One region of the [Rhizobium] kunmingense genome, then DNA from elsewhere that is predicted to be linked to it. Evidence: predicted binding sites of a transcription regulator. Region 1 holds the regulator's gene; each other region holds the start of a gene.

Region 1 (4,356 bases):
GGTCGCACTATCATCGCTCGACAGGGGAATGTCAACAAAACTCGCGGAATTGCAGGGCCTTCGCCCCCTCGGGCCACCACCACCGGCTGTGGCAAAAATGACTCGACAGGGAAGCAAGTTGGGGAAAACCCGAAAATCGATTCCCGACGATTCCCCGGACTCTTGTCACGGAGTCAACCGACCTCTAGGTTAATGGTCAATTACTAGACTGCATGCGGCGGAACTAGTCACCGACAAGCTATATATAGTATCTGCGACGGGTTTTACATCCGCCGCATCGGAGACGGATTCTGCATGCCGAAGTCGTTCAAAGGCGGAGAACGGGCATGAACTGGACAGACGAGCGCGTCGAAAGACTGAAGAAACTCTGGGCAGAGGGCCTCAGCGCCAGCCAGATTGCAGCACAACTTGGAGGCGTAAGCCGGAACGCCGTCATCGGCAAAGTTCACCGTCTCAACCTTCCGGGTCGCGCCAAGGCAGGCGGCACCGTTGCCACCAACCGCGCCGTCAAGCGCCCGGCTGTCGCGCCTCGCCCGCAGACTTTCGCCTCGCGTACGGCAACGGCCACCCGCACCGTTACCCGCCCGGTCGGCGCAACCGTCGTCCACGAGGAAATCGAGATCGAAGCCCGCCAGGAACTGGTGCTGCGCCCGGCAGCCAATATCGTCCTGCCGATCTCCAAGAAACTCGCCTTGACCGAACTGACCGAGCGCACCTGCAAGTGGCCGGTCGGCGACCCGCTGACGGACGATTTCCATTTCTGTGGCTGCGAGTCCCAGGACAGCTCGCCCTACTGCAAGTACCACGCAAAGCTGGCTTACCAGCCGGTACACGAGCGCCGTAAGGCGGGTGCAGCACGCGCCTGACCGGCACGGCACGGACTTCAAAACAGCGGGCTTTAAGGCCCGCTTTTTTATTGCCGGTCCCTGGACATGCCCCGGCTGCAAGGCAGGATTGCCCGTTCGACGCTTGCCCTTCGCAGCACAAGACCTTATTTATTCTGTGAGCGAGGACGACCTCCCCCAGTATGGGCATCAACAACCGGGACGACCCGGCAGAGCCCAAGGGGTATAAAGTCATGCGGACCACACGCGACCGTATTCGCCACGCCATCAGCTTCGAAATCATCGGACTTGCGCTGTTCATTCCGTTCAGCGCTTTCGTGTTCGACATGCCCATCTCGCATATGGGCGTGATCGGCATCGTTTCATCGACGCTCGCGACGATCTTCAACTATGTCTACAATCTCGGCTTCGACCATGCGATGCAGCGCCTGCGCGGCACTACGGAAAAAACGCTGGCTCTGCGCGTCCTGCATACGGTTCTTTTCGAACTCGGCCTGCTGGTCGTGCTGTTGCCGTTCATCGCCTGGTATCTCGGCGTGACGCTCTGGCATGCGCTGGTGATGGATATCTCGTTCGCGCTCTTCTACCTGGTCTACGCCTTCGTCTTCAACTGGAGCTACGACCGGGTGTTTCCTCTGCCCGAATGGCAGGAGAAGGCAGAAGCCTGATCTCTTCCCAAAAAGAAATCAGCCCGGAAGCGTCGACCGCTTCCGGGCTGATGTTCGTTCCGTCAGATCCTGTTGATCAGGATTCCATGGAATAACCCGCACCGCGAACGGTGCGGATGACATCCTGCATGTTGGAGAAGTTGAGCGCCTTGCGCAGGCGACCGACATGGACGTCGACGGTGCGTTCGTCGACATAGATATCGTGGCCCCAGACACCGTCGAGAAGCTGAGAACGCGAGAAGACGCGGCCCGGCGAAACCATCAGGAATTCCAGAAGGCGGAATTCCGTCGGACCGAGGCGCACTTCGCGGCTCTTGCGGTGAACGCGATGGGTCTCGCGATCAAGCTCGATGTCTCCGCATTTCAGAACGCTGGAGAGAACCTCCGGCTTGGCGCGGCGCAGCATGGCCTTGACGCGGGCCATCAGCTCGGGCGTCGAGAACGGCTTGACGACGTAATCGTCCGCGCCGGTCGCGAGGCCGCGAACGCGTTCGCTTTCCTCGCCGCGGGCCGTCAGCATGATGATCGGCAGACGTTCCGTCTCCGGCCGCATGCGCAGGCGCCGGCACAGTTCGATGCCCGATACGCCCGGCAGCATCCAGTCGAGGACCAGAAGATCCGGAGCGCGTTCCTGAAGCCGGATTTCCGCCTCGTCCCCCCTAAGGATGGTCTCGACTTCGTAGCCTTCGGCTTCGAGGTTGTAACGGAGGAGGACGCTCAGCGCCTCCTCGTCTTCCACTACCGCAATTCTTGGCTGCATCCTCATTACGCTCCGTCAGGTACGCTGCTGCATCGGCCCGAAAATCGGCTCGATTTTCGGAAGGCCCGATGCGCAGTTTCTTAGCAATCGAGCGCCCCATGCACGTCCTTAAGGACGTGCGGCCCTCCGGCAGCAATCACTCGGCGACAGCGCCGACAGTGTTTGCCGTATCATCCTTCGGGCGCTCGCCTTCCGGCGCCGCACCCGTGGTCATGTAGTAGATTGTCTCGGCGATGTTGGTCGCGTGGTCGCCGATACGCTCGATGTTCTTGGCGCAGAACAGGAGATGCGTGCAGGTGGTGATGTTGCGCGGATCTTCCATCATGTAGGTCAGAAGCTCGCGGAACAGCGACGTGTACATCGCGTCGATCTCTTCATCGCGCGAGCGGATCGCCTCTGCCCGTTCCGCCGAGCGGGTGGCGTAAACATCGAGAACATCCTTGAGCTGGACGGCCGCGAGATCCGACAGATGCTCGAGACCGCGGGCAAGCTTGCGCGGCACGCCGGTGCCCTGCACCGCGATGACGCGCTTGGCAGTGTTCTTGCCAAGATCACCGACGCGCTCCAGATCGGCTGCGATGCGCAGGGTGCCGATGATTTCACGCAGGTCGGCCGCCATCGGCTGACGCTTGGCGATGGTGACGATCGCCTTGTCCTGAATTTCGCGTTCGGCGTGATCGAGGATCACGTCGTCGGAGATGACCTTCTGGGCAAGCGCAGAGTCGGAGTTGACCAGAGCGCGCACGGCATCGCCGCACATCTGCTCGGCCAGGCCGCCCATTTCGGAAATGCGGCGGCGCAGATATTTCAGTTCTTCGTCGTAGGCAGAAAGGATATGACTGGATACCATCTTCTTGTCCTTGAAAATCCGTAGCAGCAGGCAAATGGCTTATCGCCGATCAGCCGAAGCGACCCATGATGTAATCCTGGGTGCGCTGGTCATCCGGATTGGTGAACATCTTGTCCGTGTCGTTCTCCTCGACCAGCTGGCCGAGATGGAACATGGCGGTGCGCTGCGAGACGCGGGCCGCCTGCTGCATCGAGTGCGTCACGATGACGATCGTGTAGTTGGCGCGCAGCTCGTGGATGAGTTCCTCAACCTTGGCGGTGGCGATCGGGTCGAGCGCCGAGCAGGGTTCGTCCATCAGGATCACTTCCGGCGAGACCGCGACCGCACGGGCGATGCAGAGACGCTGCTGCTGGCCACCGGAGAGACCGGTGCCGCCTTCATGCAGGCGATCCTTGACTTCGGCCCAGAGGCCGGCGCGCTGCAGAGATGCCTCGACGATCGCATCCATATCCGCCTTGCCGCGGGCAAGACCGTGGATCTTCGGACCGTAGGCGATGTTTTCGTAGATCGACTTCGGGAACGGGTTCGGCTTCTGAAACACCATGCCGACGCGGGCGCGCAGTTCCACGACATCGATTTCCTTGTCGTAGATGTCGTCCTGGTCGAGCGTGATCTTGCCGGTGACCTTGCAGTTCTCGATCGTGTCGTTCATGCGGTTCAGCGTGCGAAGGAAGGTCGACTTGCCGCAGCCCGACGGGCCGATAAGCGCCGTTACCGTGTTTTCGCGGACGTTCAGGTTGACGTCGAAAAGCGCGCGCTTATCGCCGTAATAGACCGAAACGTCCTTGCCGATCATCTTGTAGGCTACATCATTCATCTTCTTGTCCAGCGCCTTTTCAACTGCTGCTTCTGACAACATATTCATTGTGTCGATCTCCTACCACCGGCGTTCGAAGCGGCGGCGCAACAGAATTGCACCCACGTTCATGACAATGAGGAACAGGAGCAGGATGATGATCGCTCCCGAGGTTCTTTCGACGAAGGCGCGTTCCGCCTCGTTCGCCCACATGTAAATCTGCACCGGCAGCGCGGTCGACGGATCCATGGGGGTCGTCGGGTAGTTGGCGACGAAGGCGACCATGCCGATCAGAAGGAGCGGCGCGGTTTCGCCAAGCGCGTGCGCCAGGCCGATGATCGTGCCGGTGAGAATGCCCGGCATGGCGAGCGGCAGGACGTGGTGGAAGATGGTCTGCATCTTCGATGCGCCGAGGCCGAGAGCTGCGGCGCGGATCG
Region 2 (4,356 bases), 820 kb from region 1:
TGATGGCATTCGCTGGCGCGAATGCCATCAACTTCGCGTCAGAACGACCCTCAGGTTGCTAAGCTGCGTCAACGGGTGCCGTTTTCATGGACTGAACCCCTTGTATGTAAGGCGATCTCGCATCATATTCTTGCGTAGGCTTGCTGGAGCTCCGCAGCGGCGCCCGGATCAGATTAGTCCGACCCGACACCGTGAGTAATTTCGGAGCTTAAAGAGGAAACAATGGCTGATTTCAACAACTACCAGAACCGAATGGCGCAGTCGCGTGCGCAGTCCGGGGAAATGATCGACGAGGGCCTGCGCGCCTACATGCTGCGGGTTTACAACCTGATGGCGCTCGGACTGGTCATCACTGGTGTGGCAGCTTACGGAACCTATGCGTTTGCAGTCTCCAACCCGGCTGTCGCGCAGGCGCTGTATGGCGGCCCGCTCAAGTGGGTTATCATGCTGGCTCCGCTGGCGCTGGTGTTCTTCCTGAGCTTCCGCATCCAGTCGATGAGCGTTCCGGCTGCGCAGATGACCTTCTGGGTCTATGCCGCGCTGATGGGCCTGTCGCTGTCGTCGATCTTCATGGTCTTCACCGGTGAAAGCATCGTCCAGACATTCTTCGTCACGGCCGCCTCGTTCGGCGCGCTGTCGCTCTATGGCTACACGACGAAGAAGAGCCTGTCCGGCCTCGGTTCGTTCCTGATCATGGGTCTGTTCGGCCTGATCATCGCGTCGATCGTCAACATCTTCCTGCAGTCGTCTGCAATGGGCTTCGCCATCTCCGCCATCGGCGTGCTGATCTTCGCAGGCCTCACCGCCTACGATACGCAGAAGATCAAGGAAATGTACTGGGAAGGCCACGATGCGACCACGACCGGCCGCATGGCCATCATGGGTGCGCTGACGCTCTACCTCGACTTCATCAACCTCTTCACCTTCTTGCTTCAGTTCATGGGCAACCGTGACGAATAAGCAGGTCGGTCGACCGAGACGGAAAAGGCGGCTTTCGAGCCGCCTTTTTTGTTGCCCGGCTTTTTATCGTGGCCTAGCTTGAGAAACATCTCTTCAAGCAACTCCTGCCGGACAATGACATTTTCCATCCGCGACGCCACCGATGCCGACCTCCCTGCCATCACCGAGATCTATCGTGAGAGCGTGCTGAACGGCACCGCCAGCTACGAAATCACCCCACCCGATCTCGCCGAGATGGCGCACCGCCGCGCCGGCATCATCGAAAAGGGCTATCCCTATATAGCCGCCGAGGCGGCTGACGGCACGCTTCTCGGCTATGCCTATGCCTCCCCTTTCCGCACCCGCCCCGCCTACCGCTGGCTGGTCGAAGATTCGATCTATCTTGCGCCGGAAGCGCGCGGGCAGGGCGTCGGCCGGGCATTGCTGAAAGAGCTGCTCTCGCGCTGCGAGGCGCTCGGCTTCCGCCAGATGGTCGCTGTCATCGGCGGTGCCAGCCCCGCCTCGGTCGCCGTCCACAAAAGCCTCGGCTTCGAAATGACCGGCACACTCAAGGGCACCGGCTTCAAGCACGGCAAATGGCTGGATACGGCGCTGATGCAGATTGCGTTGGGCGACGGAAAGGACACAGAACCGGACCTTGCTGCATATCCGGGGACGTTGTTCACGGGCTGATCACCCGGCCGCGAGAGCCTTGGCGGGTCAATCGACCAGCTTCAGCGCCTTGTCGAACACTTTCAGCACCTGCTGCAACTCATGACCACGTTTGAGAATCAAGCCGTTGATGTTGATGACCGAATAGGCCCCCTGCTTGGCGGAAAGCTTCGGGTTCTTCTCGATACGAAAGAGCGGCATTTCGCCGGAGCGCTTGAAGACGGAGAAAACCGCGCGGTCTTTCAGATGATCGATCGCGTAGTCCTTCCACTCCCCCTCGCCGACCATTCGGCCGTATATCCAGAGGATCGCATCCAATTCCCGCCGGTGAAAAGTGACCGGAAGGGGATCGCGACTTTGGCGGTATTCGCTGAGACTGACGACGGCGGCGGCATCCTGCTGCGGCCTTGCGCCCGCTGGCAAATCAGATTGATCAGCCATCAAAGCTCCATGGTTACATGTCGTTGGTATGACAGTGTGCCGTACCTGCGATAAAAAGCAAGTCCACACCAAAACCGCGAGAGCATGCGGTTTGGAGCAAACCTGGTGCCTCGAATTTTTCAGCTCTGCCCAAATTCGGACAAAACAGCGCCCAAATCCGCAGCCATGTTAGCGACATCGGTTGGCGCGTCTTTAGCGCCATTGGCCCGGTTCGGTGCATTGACCCTTACCCCCAGCCCCCCAATGTTTCCGGGCCGGGCCATCCGCCGATGCATGACGGCGCGCCCGCTTCACTCAGCAGTGATCATGTGGGTGATTGGCTTTTTGGGCCGTCAGTTCTTATTCGGCTTTGCCATCAGCACAGTAGCACCCAGAATTTTGCCAGGTTCGCCGCTCGGACCGGAGGTCTGGATCAGGATGGCGCAGCCATCCTTCTTGCCCTTGCCAAGAACCTTGCCGGGCAGCGTGAGCGTCGTCTTGTCGCCATTCCATGTGCCGACCGACTGAACATCATAGACGGCGTGCCAATAGTCCATGTTCTTGCCGCTGTTTTCGCCCTTGGTGACGTCCACCTTCTGGTATTTGGTGAAATAGGCGACCACGACGTCAGCCTGGCCCTTGCCTTCGCCGATCTCGATTTCGATATCGGTGCCGCGCATCGTCGCCGTTACGGGAACCGTCAGCCCCTCACCACTGCGCTGCAATGCATCGACCTTGCCCTTTATCAGGGTCAGATCCGTGCCCTTGACGTGTTCGCGCCCGTTGATGATCGCCTGCGGCGTGTAGACGCCGCTACGGCCCATCGTCTTGGCATAGCCGTACTGGCGCTCGGTATTTTCCTTCGAGCTCAGCGTATCGGTCCAGCCCAGATAGTTCCAGTAATCCACATGGTAGGAGAGGACCACCAGGTCGCCTTGGCTGACAAGTTGCCCGAGCGCATTATCGGCAGGCGGACAGGAGGCGCAGCCCTGAGAGGTGAACAGTTCCACGACGCCCTTGGGAGCCCGTACCTCTCCGGCCAGGACGGCACTGCTCCACAGCAGGGTCGCGAGGACGACAACGGCGCGAGAACGAAAAAGCATAAGTGGCGGACCTCTTCTGTCGGGGCGATCGATATCAACGGCGACCCACGGCGATCAAGAACATATGTGCGGCAGCGCGGAAAGTAACCATCCACAATTTCAAGAGAAAGTCACGAAGGGGTGAGAACGTCGAATGTGATATCCGATCGAAGCGAAAACCGGATTTTAAGCTGCTTGCAGCAGTCGATTCAAACCAGTTTCAGCAGCCCCTGAGCCAGGTAGACGGCCCCGACGCCGGTCACAACCCAACGGGTCCAGGCCCGGAAATTGGCATCCGTCATCTTCTGCAGAATTCCGTTTCCGGCTCGCGCCCCAAGAATGGCGATCGGCGCCGCGATCAGCACCGCAATCGCATCCACTGTCGGAAGCTGTGAGGCGGCATCCCAGTAGAAGGCGATCTTGACGAGATGCGAGAGCGTCTGGATGGAGGCCTTGGTGGCGATCACCTTGCGCCGGTCCATCTGGGTGCGGATGAAGAAGATATCGACCGTCGGTCCGGCCACGCCGACGCTGATCGTCATTCCGCCGGACAGAAGCCCGGCGAGAAACGCATGCGAAGGCCGCGAGGCATCGAGTTTAAGCTTGTTGACCGGCAACCAGACGAGGATGGGCATAAGCCCGACGCCGATCAGCACCACGATCAGGCTCGGCGTATAACTGGTCAGGAACAGGATGACCGCCGACAGCGCCACGCCGGAGCACAGGATGGCAAGGATGCTCCAGTCGATATAGGCGCGCGAGAACCAGGCGCGGGATCCGTTGGACACCATCTGGATGACGCCCTGGATCGCAATGGCCGTGCCGACAGGATAGAGGAAAAGCAGCACCCAAAGCAGGATCAACCCGCCGGCCATGCCGAAAATGCCGGAAAGAAGCGACGTCAGGAAAACGGTGACGGCCATTCCGATGAAGATGATGAGGGACAAGAGAGAGCCTGCGATATTGAAAGACGCCTGGCAGCGTCGGAGCAAGAGCCCCTCACCCCGCCTCCGCTTCGCTCGGCGCCCCTCTCCTCGCAAGCGGGGGCGAGGGAAAACGGCGCCGGTACGGCATATCCCTTTTCCCCGTCGTTGCGGGCAGAAGGTGGCGGTAGCCGGATGAGGGGCTCCCAGATATGTGACCACTCGCCGGCAGACCGGCGAGTGGCAGGTTCGAATTAGGCCGCGAGATCGCGCAGAACCGTCTGCAGGATGCCGCCATTGTTCATGTAGACGACCTCGTC
Region 3 (4,356 bases), 350 kb from region 1:
GCCAGCGGTCACGGCGGCCTTCCGAAAGCGCGGCGATATCCTCACGCCCCCAGGAAACGCGGCCGCTTCTGATACGCTCCAGCCCGGAGACGACGTTCAGGAAGGTGCTTTTGCCTGAACCTGAACCGCCAGTGAGCGCTACACGGCTGCCTGCGGCAATATCGAGACTGTCGATTGCCAGGACGGGCTTATCCAGGCCGGCGAAGGAGACGGCCAGATTTTCAATCTTCAACGCAAGCATGATCGATCAGACCGCCGCATATTCGGCCTGGCGGATGCGAAGCAGACTGACGAAGCCGGTCTCCGGATCCGTCCACGAACCCATTTCCAGCTTCCCGCGGACTTCGATCGTCTGGCTCGGCTGGGTGAAGGTCTGCTTCTCGTTCAGGTAGACGACGACGATATTGTCCGGCCAGTCGGCGTCGCTGGCACAGAAGGGGCAGATCGACATCGGTACTTCGGTCAGCACGAAGAACTGCGCCTCCGCCTTCAGCGGCGGCGCCATGAAGCCGCGCATGGCGATATCCTGGCCGTTGAGCTGCTTCACCTTGTCGGAAAATTCGAGGCCGAGAACGCTGATCCTGCCATAGAGATCATCAAAGCCGATATCGGTATCGGCCCAAGCACGACGGGTTGCAAGGCCAAGAGGCGATGCTGCCGAAAGGCCGAGTACCAGCTTCAGCGTCAGGTCGAGTGTCTGGCGGCGATTGAACCGGGCCTTGCGGGGCTTTTCCATCACCAATCTCCCTATCACGGCATCATGCCATCGTCCTTGCTTCGGGTGAAGGACGAAAGATCGAAAAGGCAGAGGCACGCAATGAAGCGTGCCCCTGCCCCGTCAGGTTCTAGTTGGTCTGCTTGGCACCGAGCGCAAAGGCTTCGGCAAGCGCCTTGTAGACGTCGCTCTGTTCCATATAGCCGCGGAAGCCTTCGGCGCCGGGGCCTTCGGCCTGGAGAACGATGTCATCGACCGCGTGAACGCCGCTGTCGGCGCTTTTCGGGATGATGCCGGAGACGAAGACGGCGCCGGGAACATCCTTATACTGCTCGTTGGCGACATATTCCTTCTTCTCGTTCTGGATGGCCGGAACGAACGGGCCATCGAGCTTGGGACGGAAGGTTTCGTAATGGTCGGGGCCGTTGTTGGCGTTGAGGAACAGACGACGGGTAACGTCGAGCTTGTCCGGATAGCCGTCGCCGTTGGCGTCCTTGTAGTTGGGGAAGCCGGCTTCCGCGTAGGTGCCGACCTTCTCGCGCATGTCGCTGCCTTCCTTCTCGTCATCGACGGTGCCGATGATGGAGACGCCATGCGTGTGATCGCCGGTGACGATGATCAGCGTGTCGGGATTTTTGGCGGCGAATTCGCGCGCTACGCCGATCGCCTTGTCGAACTCGATCGTATCGACGACGGCACGGTCCCAATCGAGCGGGTGGGACATCTTGTCGACATTGGCGGCCTCGACCATGAGGAAGAAACCTTCCGGGTTCTTCGACAGGTTATCGAGGGCAACCTGCGTCATCTCGACGAGGCCCGGCTGTTCCGGGAACTTGGATACCGTCCCCTTCTTGAGGAACTCGCGGTCCAGCGTCGTATCCAGGTTGCCGGTGTGGAACAGGCCGAGGATCTTGCCGGTATTGGTACCGGAGGCCGATGCCAGCTCGGCCTTGCTCGTCGCCAGCGAATAGCCGGCTTCCTTGAACATGGCGATATAGTCCTTGTCGTCCTTGCGCTTCGAACCGGCGGTCGACTGCGGCAGGAAGTAGGCCGATCCGCCGCCAAGCACGACTTCCGGCTTCACGTCGAAGAGCATGCCGTTGATTTCAGCCTTGTCGCCGCGCTTGCGGGTATGGGCCACGACGGCTGCCGGCGTTGCGTCCTGCAGTTCGGCGGTCGAAACGATACCGATCGACTTCTTCGTCTGGCGGCGCAGCGCTTCGGCAATGTTTTCGACCTTCGGGTCGTCCATCGAGGCCGGCGTGCGGTCGGCGTATACGCCGATGGCATTCACGGCCGTCTTGTGACCGGTCATGTAGGCCGACATGGTGTTGGCCGAGTCGGTTGCGACAGCATCTGTCGCCGAGGTACCGATGAAGGCTGCCGGCGGCACGTCGTCCATGTTGAGACGGCCGTTCGCCTTGCCCTCGGTCATGCCCTTGGACATGATGCGGGCTGCGGTGCGGTGCGCCACCGAGAGGCCGTCGGCGATCAGGAAGATCACGTTCTTGGCCTTGGCCTGATCCGGCGTGCCATAGACATTCCAGGTGATGGCCTTGGTTTCGGCACCGGCCGAAACCTCGATCTTGTAATCGCCGGCATTGGCAAGCGTCACGCCGCGCAGGATGACGGCGGAACCGAGGACCTTGTCCTTGTTCTTCTCTTCGGCAACGAACTCGACTTGCCCGCCGAGAACGGTCTTGTAGTCCTGACCGTTGACGGTGATCCTGACGTCTTCGGGCTTCACGACCGTATCGAACTCGGCCTTGAAGTCGAAAGGCGAGCCAGCGAGAATGGTCGCACGATCGAGCGGAAACACTTCGGCGGCCTGAACGGCGCCGGTCAGAGCGGTCGATACGACCAGGGCAGCAAGCAACTTGCGCATTGGGAAACCTCACGGAAAAGGACGGAACGAGGTCGTCTTACCGGCAGCAGATGACACTTGCGTGACCGTTACGTGAGCTGATGTGATTGAGGAGAAAAAAGCTCCAGAAAAGCGAAAAGCCTGGCGCGGGAGGAGGATGCGCCAGGCTTTAAACTTGATCGACAACTGGGAGGAGGAGGATGTTGTCGATCCGTTATCGAACGACACTGGGAGGAGGAGTGCGTCGTTCGATGACCAAGCTTATATGCCATGATGCACCTATTCGCCAAGCGGGCACGCTGCAATGCAGCAATGCGCTATGCTCATAGCTGAGCATTTGCTCACCGCGCGCATGCTGCATTCCTGGTCATTGATGTTCCATGCGCGGACAAGCTGGATTATAGCAGAGGCACTTCACCAACAGGGAACGATCCGTATGGCCGAGATCCGCTATCATGAGGGAGATATCTCCGCTGCCGACGCACTGCGTTACACGGGCGCGATTGCCATCGACACAGAGACGCTCGGCCTCGTTCCGCGGCGTGACAGGTTATGTGTGGTGCAGCTTTCCCCCGGTGACGGCAGCGCCGATGTCATTCGCATCGCCAAGGGGCAGAACGCGGCCCCGAACATGACGGCGCTGCTGGCCGATCCGGCGCGGCAGAAGATTTTTCACTACGGACGCTTCGATATCGCTGTGCTGTTTCATACATTCGGCGTCACCTGCGCACCTGTCTTCTGCACCAAGATCGCTTCCCGGCTGACCCGTACCTATACGGACCGGCACGGACTGAAGGACAATCTGCGTGAACTGCTGGAGGTCGATATCTCCAAGGCGCAGCAGCAGACCGACTGGGCAGCCCCCGTTCTGTCGCAGGCACAGCTCGAATATGCGGCATCGGACGTGCTGCATCTGCATGCCCTGCGCGACAAGCTCGCCGGCCGGCTGGAGCGTGACGGACGGGCAGAGCTTGCGGCCGCCTGCTTCGAATTTCTGCCGACACGCGCCAAGCTCGATCTGCTGGGCTGGGAGGAGACGGACATCTTTGCCCATAGCTGAGATCGTGCCGCCAAAACGAGTAATCCTGACGTAGAACAATCTTAACCAACCGAACCTATCGTTGCATCCGACGCATATCTCAACGATTCGGATCGACCATGTTGCTTCCTACCCAGCAGTCCATCGGCCTTGTCGCGACAACCGCGATGCAATCGATGCTGGACGGTATCGAGGAGCAGCGCCGGCAGGAGGAAGAGCAGCGCAGCGGCAAAGAGCGCGACATGCTCACCGAGGCGAAGATCGGCGCCAGCGAGGAAGCCAGGCGCGCCCGCGACAAGATCGCCTCCGCATTGTTCGGCACGGGAAGCGATCCGGCCGCGCTCAAGCTGGATCTCATCGAACGGCTGGCCAAGAAGCTCGGCATCGACATGGACGAGGCCCGCTCATCCTACACGCTCGGCAAGACGCTTGAGGATGCGCTGAAATCCATGGGACCGGACCAGGTTCGCGAGCTTGCCGAGGATATCGGCCTCGTCGATCTCGGCGTGTCGATGGATACGTTGCTCAAGGCGATCAAGAACCCTTACGGCGACGACAACGAGCGGCTGAACGAGGCCTTCACCCGGCAGGCGAATGGCGGCAAGCTCGGCACAGAAGTGGAGCGCGTGGTACAGAGGCTGGAGGCCGTTGCCGATCCGAAGTCGCTCGAGGAATTGCGGCTCGGCCCGCAGGGATATGATCCGACACGCGTCGAGGATAGCGACACGCGTACCGAGA

The links. The regulator PhoB, encoded in region 1, activates phosphate uptake and scavenging genes when phosphate is short. The targets are predictions, from matches to a motif close to TGTCATNNANCTGTCAT.
Region 2: AC0JZ4_RS07130 (DUF2794 domain-containing protein) is a predicted target of PhoB. The motif match lies at 2,070-2,086, and genes of this name have one in related genera.
Region 3: AC0JZ4_RS05065 (alkaline phosphatase) is a predicted target of PhoB. The motif match lies at 2,651-2,667, and genes of this name have one in related genera.

What each region holds. Positions count from the first base shown of each region.
Region 1 is NZ_CDRNXG010000001.1:652,575-656,930, forward strand. It holds gene AC0JZ4_RS03305 (GcrA family cell cycle regulator) at 327-866, shown strand; gene AC0JZ4_RS03310 (PACE efflux transporter) at 1,079-1,513, shown strand; gene phoB (phosphate regulon transcriptional regulator PhoB) at 1,590-2,273, opposite strand; gene phoU (phosphate signaling complex protein PhoU) at 2,410-3,123, opposite strand; gene pstB (phosphate ABC transporter ATP-binding protein PstB) at 3,173-3,988, opposite strand; gene pstA (phosphate ABC transporter permease PstA) at 4,001-4,356, opposite strand, start outside.
Region 2 is NZ_CDRNXG010000001.1:1,473,444-1,477,799, reverse strand. It holds gene AC0JZ4_RS07145 (Bax inhibitor-1/YccA family protein) at 223-960, shown strand; gene AC0JZ4_RS07140 (hypothetical protein) at 933-1,088, opposite strand; gene AC0JZ4_RS07135 (GNAT family N-acetyltransferase) at 1,075-1,632, shown strand; gene AC0JZ4_RS07130 (DUF2794 domain-containing protein) at 1,660-2,052, opposite strand; gene AC0JZ4_RS07125 (DUF1223 domain-containing protein) at 2,385-3,134, opposite strand; gene AC0JZ4_RS07120 (TSUP family transporter) at 3,323-4,060, opposite strand; gene acnA (aconitate hydratase AcnA) at 4,291-4,356, opposite strand, start outside.
Region 3 is NZ_CDRNXG010000001.1:1,000,608-1,004,963, forward strand. It holds gene AC0JZ4_RS05055 (ABC transporter ATP-binding protein) at 1-241, opposite strand, end outside; gene AC0JZ4_RS05060 (hypothetical protein) at 248-736, opposite strand; gene AC0JZ4_RS05065 (alkaline phosphatase) at 846-2,600, opposite strand; gene AC0JZ4_RS05070 (ribonuclease D) at 3,016-3,639, shown strand; gene AC0JZ4_RS05075 (hypothetical protein) at 3,738-4,356, shown strand, end outside.